DNA from 2 places in the Streptomyces sp. NPDC059355 genome. Region 2 is predicted to be linked to the other one. Evidence: predicted binding sites of a transcription regulator. Region 2 holds the regulator's gene; the other holds the start of a gene.
The links. Region 2 encodes HrcA, which represses chaperone genes, less so after heat shock. Its sites were predicted from a motif close to TTNGCACTCNGNNNNNCNGAGTGCNAA; they were not measured.

Region 1: a site for HrcA is predicted at 1,186-1,212, ahead of groL (chaperonin GroEL). Genes of this name have one in related genera too.

Annotation. Positions count from the first base shown of each region.
Region 1 covers NZ_JBHYXN010000020.1:30,731-34,133, forward strand. The annotation lists gene thrC (threonine synthase) at 1-94, shown strand, start outside; gene ACFXGI_RS20155 (MoaD/ThiS family protein) at 160-438, shown strand; gene ACFXGI_RS20160 (cold-shock protein) at 822-1,025, shown strand; gene groL (chaperonin GroEL) at 1,373-2,995, shown strand; gene ACFXGI_RS20170 (Uma2 family endonuclease) at 3,082-3,403, opposite strand, start outside.
Region 2 covers NZ_JBHYXN010000037.1:10,646-14,048, forward strand. The annotation lists gene dnaJ (molecular chaperone DnaJ) at 97-1,236, opposite strand; gene hrcA (heat-inducible transcriptional repressor HrcA) at 1,237-2,253, opposite strand; gene ACFXGI_RS28715 (MBL fold metallo-hydrolase) at 2,409-3,134, shown strand; gene ACFXGI_RS28720 (DUF3097 domain-containing protein) at 3,163-3,403, shown strand, end outside.

The DNA.
Region 1 (3,403 bases), on a different contig from region 2:
CCTCAAGACCCTGGAGGCGGTGGCCGCGGACAGCGGGCAGACGGCGACCATCCGCCCGAGCCTGGACGCGTTCCGCGCCGCCGGCCTGGTCTAGGCGGTCCGGCCCTGATCCGCCGGACACCCCCTCCCCCCCTTGAACCCCGGAAAGGCAGTAGCGCCATGAGCGTCAACGTCCGCATCCCCACCATCCTGCGCACCTACACCGGCGGCCAGGCGGAGGTCTCCGCCGAGGGCGCGACCCTCTCCGAGGTCATCGCCTCCCTGGAGGCGAACCACCCGGGCATCTCCGCCCGTGTCCTGGACGACCAGGGCAAGCTGCGCCGCTTCGTGAACGTCTACGTCAACGACGACGACGTGCGCTTCGAGGGCGGTCTGGACGCGGTGACGCCGGACGGCGCGGGCGTCTCGATCATTCCCGCCGTCGCGGGCGGCTGCTGATACGCGAAAGCCCAGAATTACCCCTTCCGGTAAAAGCGGAGGGGGTAATTCTGCTTGGTTGGGCGCGGTAGAGTTGGGGAAGTCCCCTCCGCTGTACTTGCCCGCCGCATATGAGCGGGTCGCGTGATGGTTGACATTGAGTCAATGTGCGAGTGCGGTATGGGGCTTTGGCGAGATATGCCGGGTCCGAGTTGCCCGAGAATCTGCCAACTTTTCACTCTATTTCAATGTATCCCCGTGTCCAGAATTCTCGTCGGATTGACCTGTTGCAGACAGCAGCGGTGCGGATACATTCAGCCCCGGTCGAGGCGTTCCGGCGCAAGTTCTGACCCGGGACCGCGAAGTGCGGTCCTGCGCAAGGGCCAGTAATAGGGGAGTTAGGCATGGCTCAGGGCACCGTCAAGTGGTTCAACGCGGAGAAGGGCTACGGCTTCATCGCGGTCGACGGTGGTGCGGATGTGTTCGTCCACTACAGCGCCATCCAGATGGACGGGTACCGCACCCTTGAAGAGGGTCAGCGGGTCGAGTTCGAGATCTCGCAGGGCCAGAAGGGTCCGCAGGCGGACATGGTCAAGCTCGCCGTCTAGTCCCGGCGCGATCGACCACCGACGCATACACACGAAGGGCCCGCACCTCGGAGGAGGGGTACGGGCCCTTCGTGCTGCCCGCCGCGCCGGGGGCCGGGCGGGGGCGGGGCGTTCACCCAAGCCGCTTGCACTCGGAGGGGTCGAGTGCTAATCATTGGCGTTAGCACTCTCCTGGTGAGAGTGCTACTACACAGGACCGGGTCGGTGAGGCCCGCAGGGTCCGGCGGGAAGGAACCGCCGGGCACGCAGGCCGTCCGTCGCGGGCGCGGGCGCGGTCCGGAGCAATCCAACCCTCCCCATCGTGCCGACGGCGCAGGGGGAACCCCAGTCCTGGAGGACCACTTCAGATGGCCAAGATCATTGCGTTCGACGAGGAGGCCCGGCGCGGTCTCGAGCGCGGGATGAACCAGCTCGCCGACGCCGTCAAGGTCACCCTTGGCCCCAAGGGTCGCAACGTCGTCCTTGAGAAGAAGTGGGGCGCCCCCACGATCACCAACGATGGTGTCTCCATCGCCAAGGAGATCGAGCTCGAGGACCCGTACGAGAAGATCGGCGCCGAGCTGGTCAAGGAAGTCGCCAAGAAGACGGACGACGTCGCGGGCGACGGTACGACCACCGCCACCGTGCTCGCCCAGGCGCTCGTCCGCGAGGGCCTGCGCAACGTGGCCGCCGGCGCCAACCCGATGGCCCTCAAGCGCGGCATCGAGAAGGCCGTCGAGGCCGTCTCCGGCGCCCTGCTGGAGCAGGCGAAGGATGTCGAGACCAAGGAGCAGATCGCTTCCACGGCCTCCATCTCCGCCGCCGACACCCAGATCGGCGAGCTCATCGCCGAGGCCATGGACAAGGTCGGCAAGGAAGGCGTCATCACGGTCGAGGAGTCCCAGACCTTCGGTCTGGAGCTCGAGCTCACCGAGGGCATGCGCTTCGACAAGGGCTACATCTCGGCGTACTTCGCCACCGACATGGAGCGTATGGAGGCGTCGCTCGACGACCCGTACATCCTGATCGTCAACTCGAAGATCGGCTCGGTCAAGGACCTGCTGCCGCTCCTCGAGAAGGTCATGCAGTCCGGCAAGCCGCTGCTGATCATCGCCGAGGACGTCGAGGGCGAGGCCCTGTCGACCCTGGTCGTCAACAAGATCCGCGGCACCTTCAAGTCCGTCGCCGTCAAGGCCCCGGGCTTCGGCGACCGCCGCAAGGCCATGCTCGGCGACATCGCCATCCTCACGGGCGGCACGGTCATCTCCGAGGAGGTCGGCCTCAAGCTCGAGAACGCCGGCCTGGACCTGCTCGGCCGCGCCCGCAAGGTCGTCATCACCAAGGACGAGACCACGATCGTCGACGGCTCCGGTGACAGCGACCAGGTTCAGGGTCGCGTCAACCAGATCCGCGCCGAGATCGAGAACTCCGACTCGGACTACGACCGCGAGAAGCTCCAGGAGCGCCTCGCGAAGCTGGCCGGCGGCGTGGCCGTCATCAAGGCCGGCGCCGCGACCGAGGTGGAGCTCAAGGAGCGCAAGCACCGCATCGAGGACGCCGTTCGCAACGCGAAGGCGGCCGTCGAGGAGGGCATCGTCGCCGGTGGTGGCGTGGCCCTGCTCCAGGCCTCCGCGGTCTTCGAGAAGCTCGAGCTCACGGGTGACGAGGCCACCGGCGCCAACGCCGTGAAGCTCGCCCTGGAGGCCCCGCTCAAGCAGATCGCCGTCAACGGTGGTCTCGAGGGTGGCGTCGTCGTGGAGAAGGTCCGCAACCTGACGGTCGGCTGGGGTCTGAACGCCGCGACCGGCGAGTACGTGGACATGATCGCCGAGGGCATCATCGACCCGGCGAAGGTCACCCGCTCCGCGCTGCAGAACGCGGCGTCGATCGCGGCCCTCTTCCTCACCACCGAGGCCGTCATCGCCGACAAGCCCGAGAAGGCCGGCGCCCCGGCCGGCGGCGGCATGCCGGGCGGTGACATGGACTTCTGATCGGCCCCTGGCTGATCGGCTGTTCTTCGACCGAGGGCGGCACTCCCCACACGGGGGGTGCCGCCCTCGGGCGTTCTCCGGGCCCGTCAGAAGCCGGTGGTGTCGAGTGCGAAGCCGAACGGTTCCGGGAGGGGCAAGGCTTCACCGAAGGCGACGGTCTTGCGGGTTCGGTAACCCTGCGGAGAGGGGTCGGCGAAGCAGGTGATCTCGGAACCCTGCATGTCCACGACCAGGTAGACGGGCACGATCCGGCCGTACACCTCCAGCTTCTCCTCCCAGTCGGCGTCCTTGGTGGACACGGAGGTGAACTCGCCGACGAGGGACAAGGCGGCGCCGTCCGCGTGGCGGCCTTCCTCCTCGAACGCGGCCTCGTCCGCCACGTACAGGTCGGGCCCGTAGCCGCGTTCC
Region 2 (3,403 bases):
TGGCATAGTCCGCTTCCCCGGCGGCGTCCGGATCGATGCGGCGAGCCCGGTCCGGGGCATCCCCGGACCGGGCTCGTACGTGTGCCGACAGGCCGGTCAGCGGCCGTTGAAGGCGTCCTTCAGGCGGCTGAACAGGCCCTGCTGACCCGGCGCGAACTGGCCCATGGGCCGCTCCTCGCCGCGCAGCTTGGCGAGCTGGCGCAGCAGCTCCTCCTGCTGGGCGTCCAGCTTGCCGGGGGTGGTGACCTCGACGTGGACGATCAGGTCGCCGCGGCCGCCGCCGCGCAGGTGCGTGACGCCGCGCCCGTGCAGCGGGATCGACTGGCCGGACCCGGTGCCGGGACGGATGTCGATCTCCTCCATGCCGTCCAGGGTCTCCAGCGGGCATTTGGTGCCCAGGGCCGCGGCCGTCATGGGGATGGTCACCGTGCAGTGCAGGTCGTCCCCGCGCCGCTGGAAGGTCGGGTGCGGCAGCTCGTGGATCTCCACGTACAGGTCGCCGGCGGGGCCGCCGCCGGGGCCGACCTCGCCCTCGCCCGCGAGCTGGATCCGGGTGCCGTTCTCGACGCCGGCCGGGATCTTGACCGTGAGGCTGCGGCGGGAGCGGACCCGGCCGTCGCCCGCGCACTCGTGGCACGGGGTCGGGACCACGGTGCCGAAGCCCTGGCACTGGGGGCAGGGACGCGAGGTCATGACCTGGCCCAGGAAGGACCGGGTGACCTGCGACACCTCACCGCGCCCACGGCACATGTCACACGTCTGCGCCGAGGTGCCGGGGGCGGCGCCCTCGCCGGAGCAGGTGGTGCAGACGACGGCCGTGTCGACCTGGATGTCCTTGGTCGTGCCGAAGGCGGCCTCGTCCAGCTCCAGGTCGAGGCGGATCATGGCGTCCTGGCCGCGGCGGGTCCGCGAGCGCGGGCCGCGCTGCGAGGCCTGGCCGAAGAAGGCGTCCATGATGTCGGAGAAGTTGCCGAAGCCGCCCGCACCGAATCCGCCCGCGCCCGCGCCGCCGCCCGAGGAGGACAGCGGGTCGCCGCCGAGGTCGTAGACCTGCTTCTTCTGCGGGTCCGAGAGCACCTCGTACGCCGCGTTGATCTCCTTGAAGCGCTCCTGCGTCTTCGGGTCCGGATTCACGTCCGGGTGGAGTTCACGCGCGAGGCGGCGGAAGGCCTTCTTGATCTCGTCCTGCGATGCGTCGCGGCGCACGCCGAGAACGGCGTAGTAGTCCGTGGCCACTTACGACTCCGCCAGGATCTGTCCGACGTAACGTGCCACTGCGCGTACCGCTCCCATCGTTCCGGGGTAGTCCATGCGGGTCGGTCCGACCACGCCGAGTTTGGCGACTGCTTCGCCGCCCGAACCGTAGCCGACCGAGACGACGGACGTGGAGTTCAGTCCCTCGTAGGCATTCTCATGCCCGATCCGTACGGCCATTCCCGACTCGTTGGCCTCGCCCAGCAGCTTGAGGAGCACGACCTGCTCCTCCAGCGCTTCGAGCACCGGCCTGATCGTCAGGGGAAAATCGTGTCCGAAGCGCGTGAGATTGGCGGTTCCGCCGATCATCAGCCGCTCCTCGGCCTCCTCGACCAGCGTCTCGAGCAGGGTCGAGAGCACGGTCGACACCGTGCCGCGGTCCTCCGGTTCGAAGGACTCCGGCAGGTCCTGCACGAGCTGCGGCACGTCGGTGAACCGGCGCCCGACGACCCGGCTGTTGAGCCGCGCCCGCAGATCTGCGAGCGAGGTCTCGCCGAACGGCGTCTGGCAGTCGACGAGCCGCTGCTCGACCCGGCCGGTATCGGTGATCAGCACGAGCATGAGCCGGGCCGGAGCCAGCGACAGCAGCTCGACGTGGCGGACCGTGGACCGGGTCAGGCTCGGGTACTGGACGACGGCGACCTGCCGGGTGAGCTGCGCGAGCAGCCGCACGGTACGGCCGACGACGTCGTCGAGGTCGACGGCGCCGTCGAGAAAGTTCTGGATGGCCCGGCGCTCGGGCGTCGACAGCGGTTTGACTCCCGCCAGCCTGTCGACGAAGAGCCGGTAGCCCTTGTCCGTGGGGATCCGGCCGGCGCTGGTGTGGGGCTGGGCGATGTAGCCCTCGTCCTCCAGCACGGCCATGTCGTTGCGCACGGTGGCGGGCGAGACGCCGAGCCGGTGCCGCTCGGTGAGCGCCTTGGAGCCGACCGGCTCCTCCGTCCCGACGTAGTCCTGGACGATGGCGCGCAGCACCTCGAGTCTGCGTTCGCTGAGCATCGCGCACACCTCCAGCTGGTCGTCGTCGCGCGTCATGGTCGGTTTGATCTGCTTCGTTGGCACTCCGGGCGTTCGAGTGCCAGAGATCCCCCGGCCAGTGTACGGCCGGGTAGTCAGCCCCTGGCAAGGGCGGCCCGCCAAGGTAGCGTCGCGGCATGGACGTGCGTTGGGAAGAGGCGGGCTGGGAGCGGCTGACCGGGCGGACCGGACGGCGGCGGCTCCCGGTGTGGGATTGCACGGTGGGATTGGTGGTGGGGGACGAGTCGGTGCTCCTGATCGATCCGGGCTCATGCGTGCGCGAAGGGGCGCAGCTGCGGGCCGAGGCGGAGCGGCTGACCGGCCGGCGCGTGACGCATATCGCATTCACGCACGGCCATTTCGATCACGTACTGGGCGTGGCGGCGTTCGCCGGGGCCGAGGTGTACGGGGCCGTCGGGCTGGACGCGGAGCTGTCGGCGGGCCGGGAGGAGCTGCGCGCCGGCGCGGTCCTGCAGGGGCTGGCGGAGGCCGAGGCCGCCGAGGCGGTGGACCTGCTGGTGGTGCCGAGGCATTCCGTGTCGGGCGAATGGACGCTGGAGCTGGGCGGGGTGCAGGCGCTGCTGGCCAACGTCGGGCCCGGGCACTCCCCGTACGACCTGGCGGTGTTCGTGCCGGGCGAGCGCGAGACGGTGTTCTGCGGGGACCTCGTCGAGGAGTCGGGGGAGCCCCAGGCGGGCAGTGACGCGGTGCCGGCGCAGTGGCCGGCGGCGATCGACCGGCTGCTGTCGCTGGGCGGGGACGACGCTCTGTACGTGCCGGGTCACGGAGCGGTGGTCTCCGCGGACTTCGTCCGTGAGCAACGCGACACACTGGCACGGCGGTTCGGCGTGTCGGGCCCGTGAGCCCGCGCTCTCTCCTACTCTCGGCCGGATGCGCGAGTACTCCCCCGACCTGACCCCGCAGTGGAAGCGCCCCAAGCCGGTGCCGGAGGTGCCGGCGGACACCGACCTGGTGGTCGAGGTGGCGGGTACGGACTTCTGCGGCGCGGTGGTGGCCTGTGAGGCGGGCACGGTGACCCTGGAGGACCGCTTCGGCAAGCGGCGGGTGTTCCCGCTGGAGCCGCGGGGGTTCCTGCTGGAGGGCGCCGTGGTGACGCTGACCCGCCCCTCAC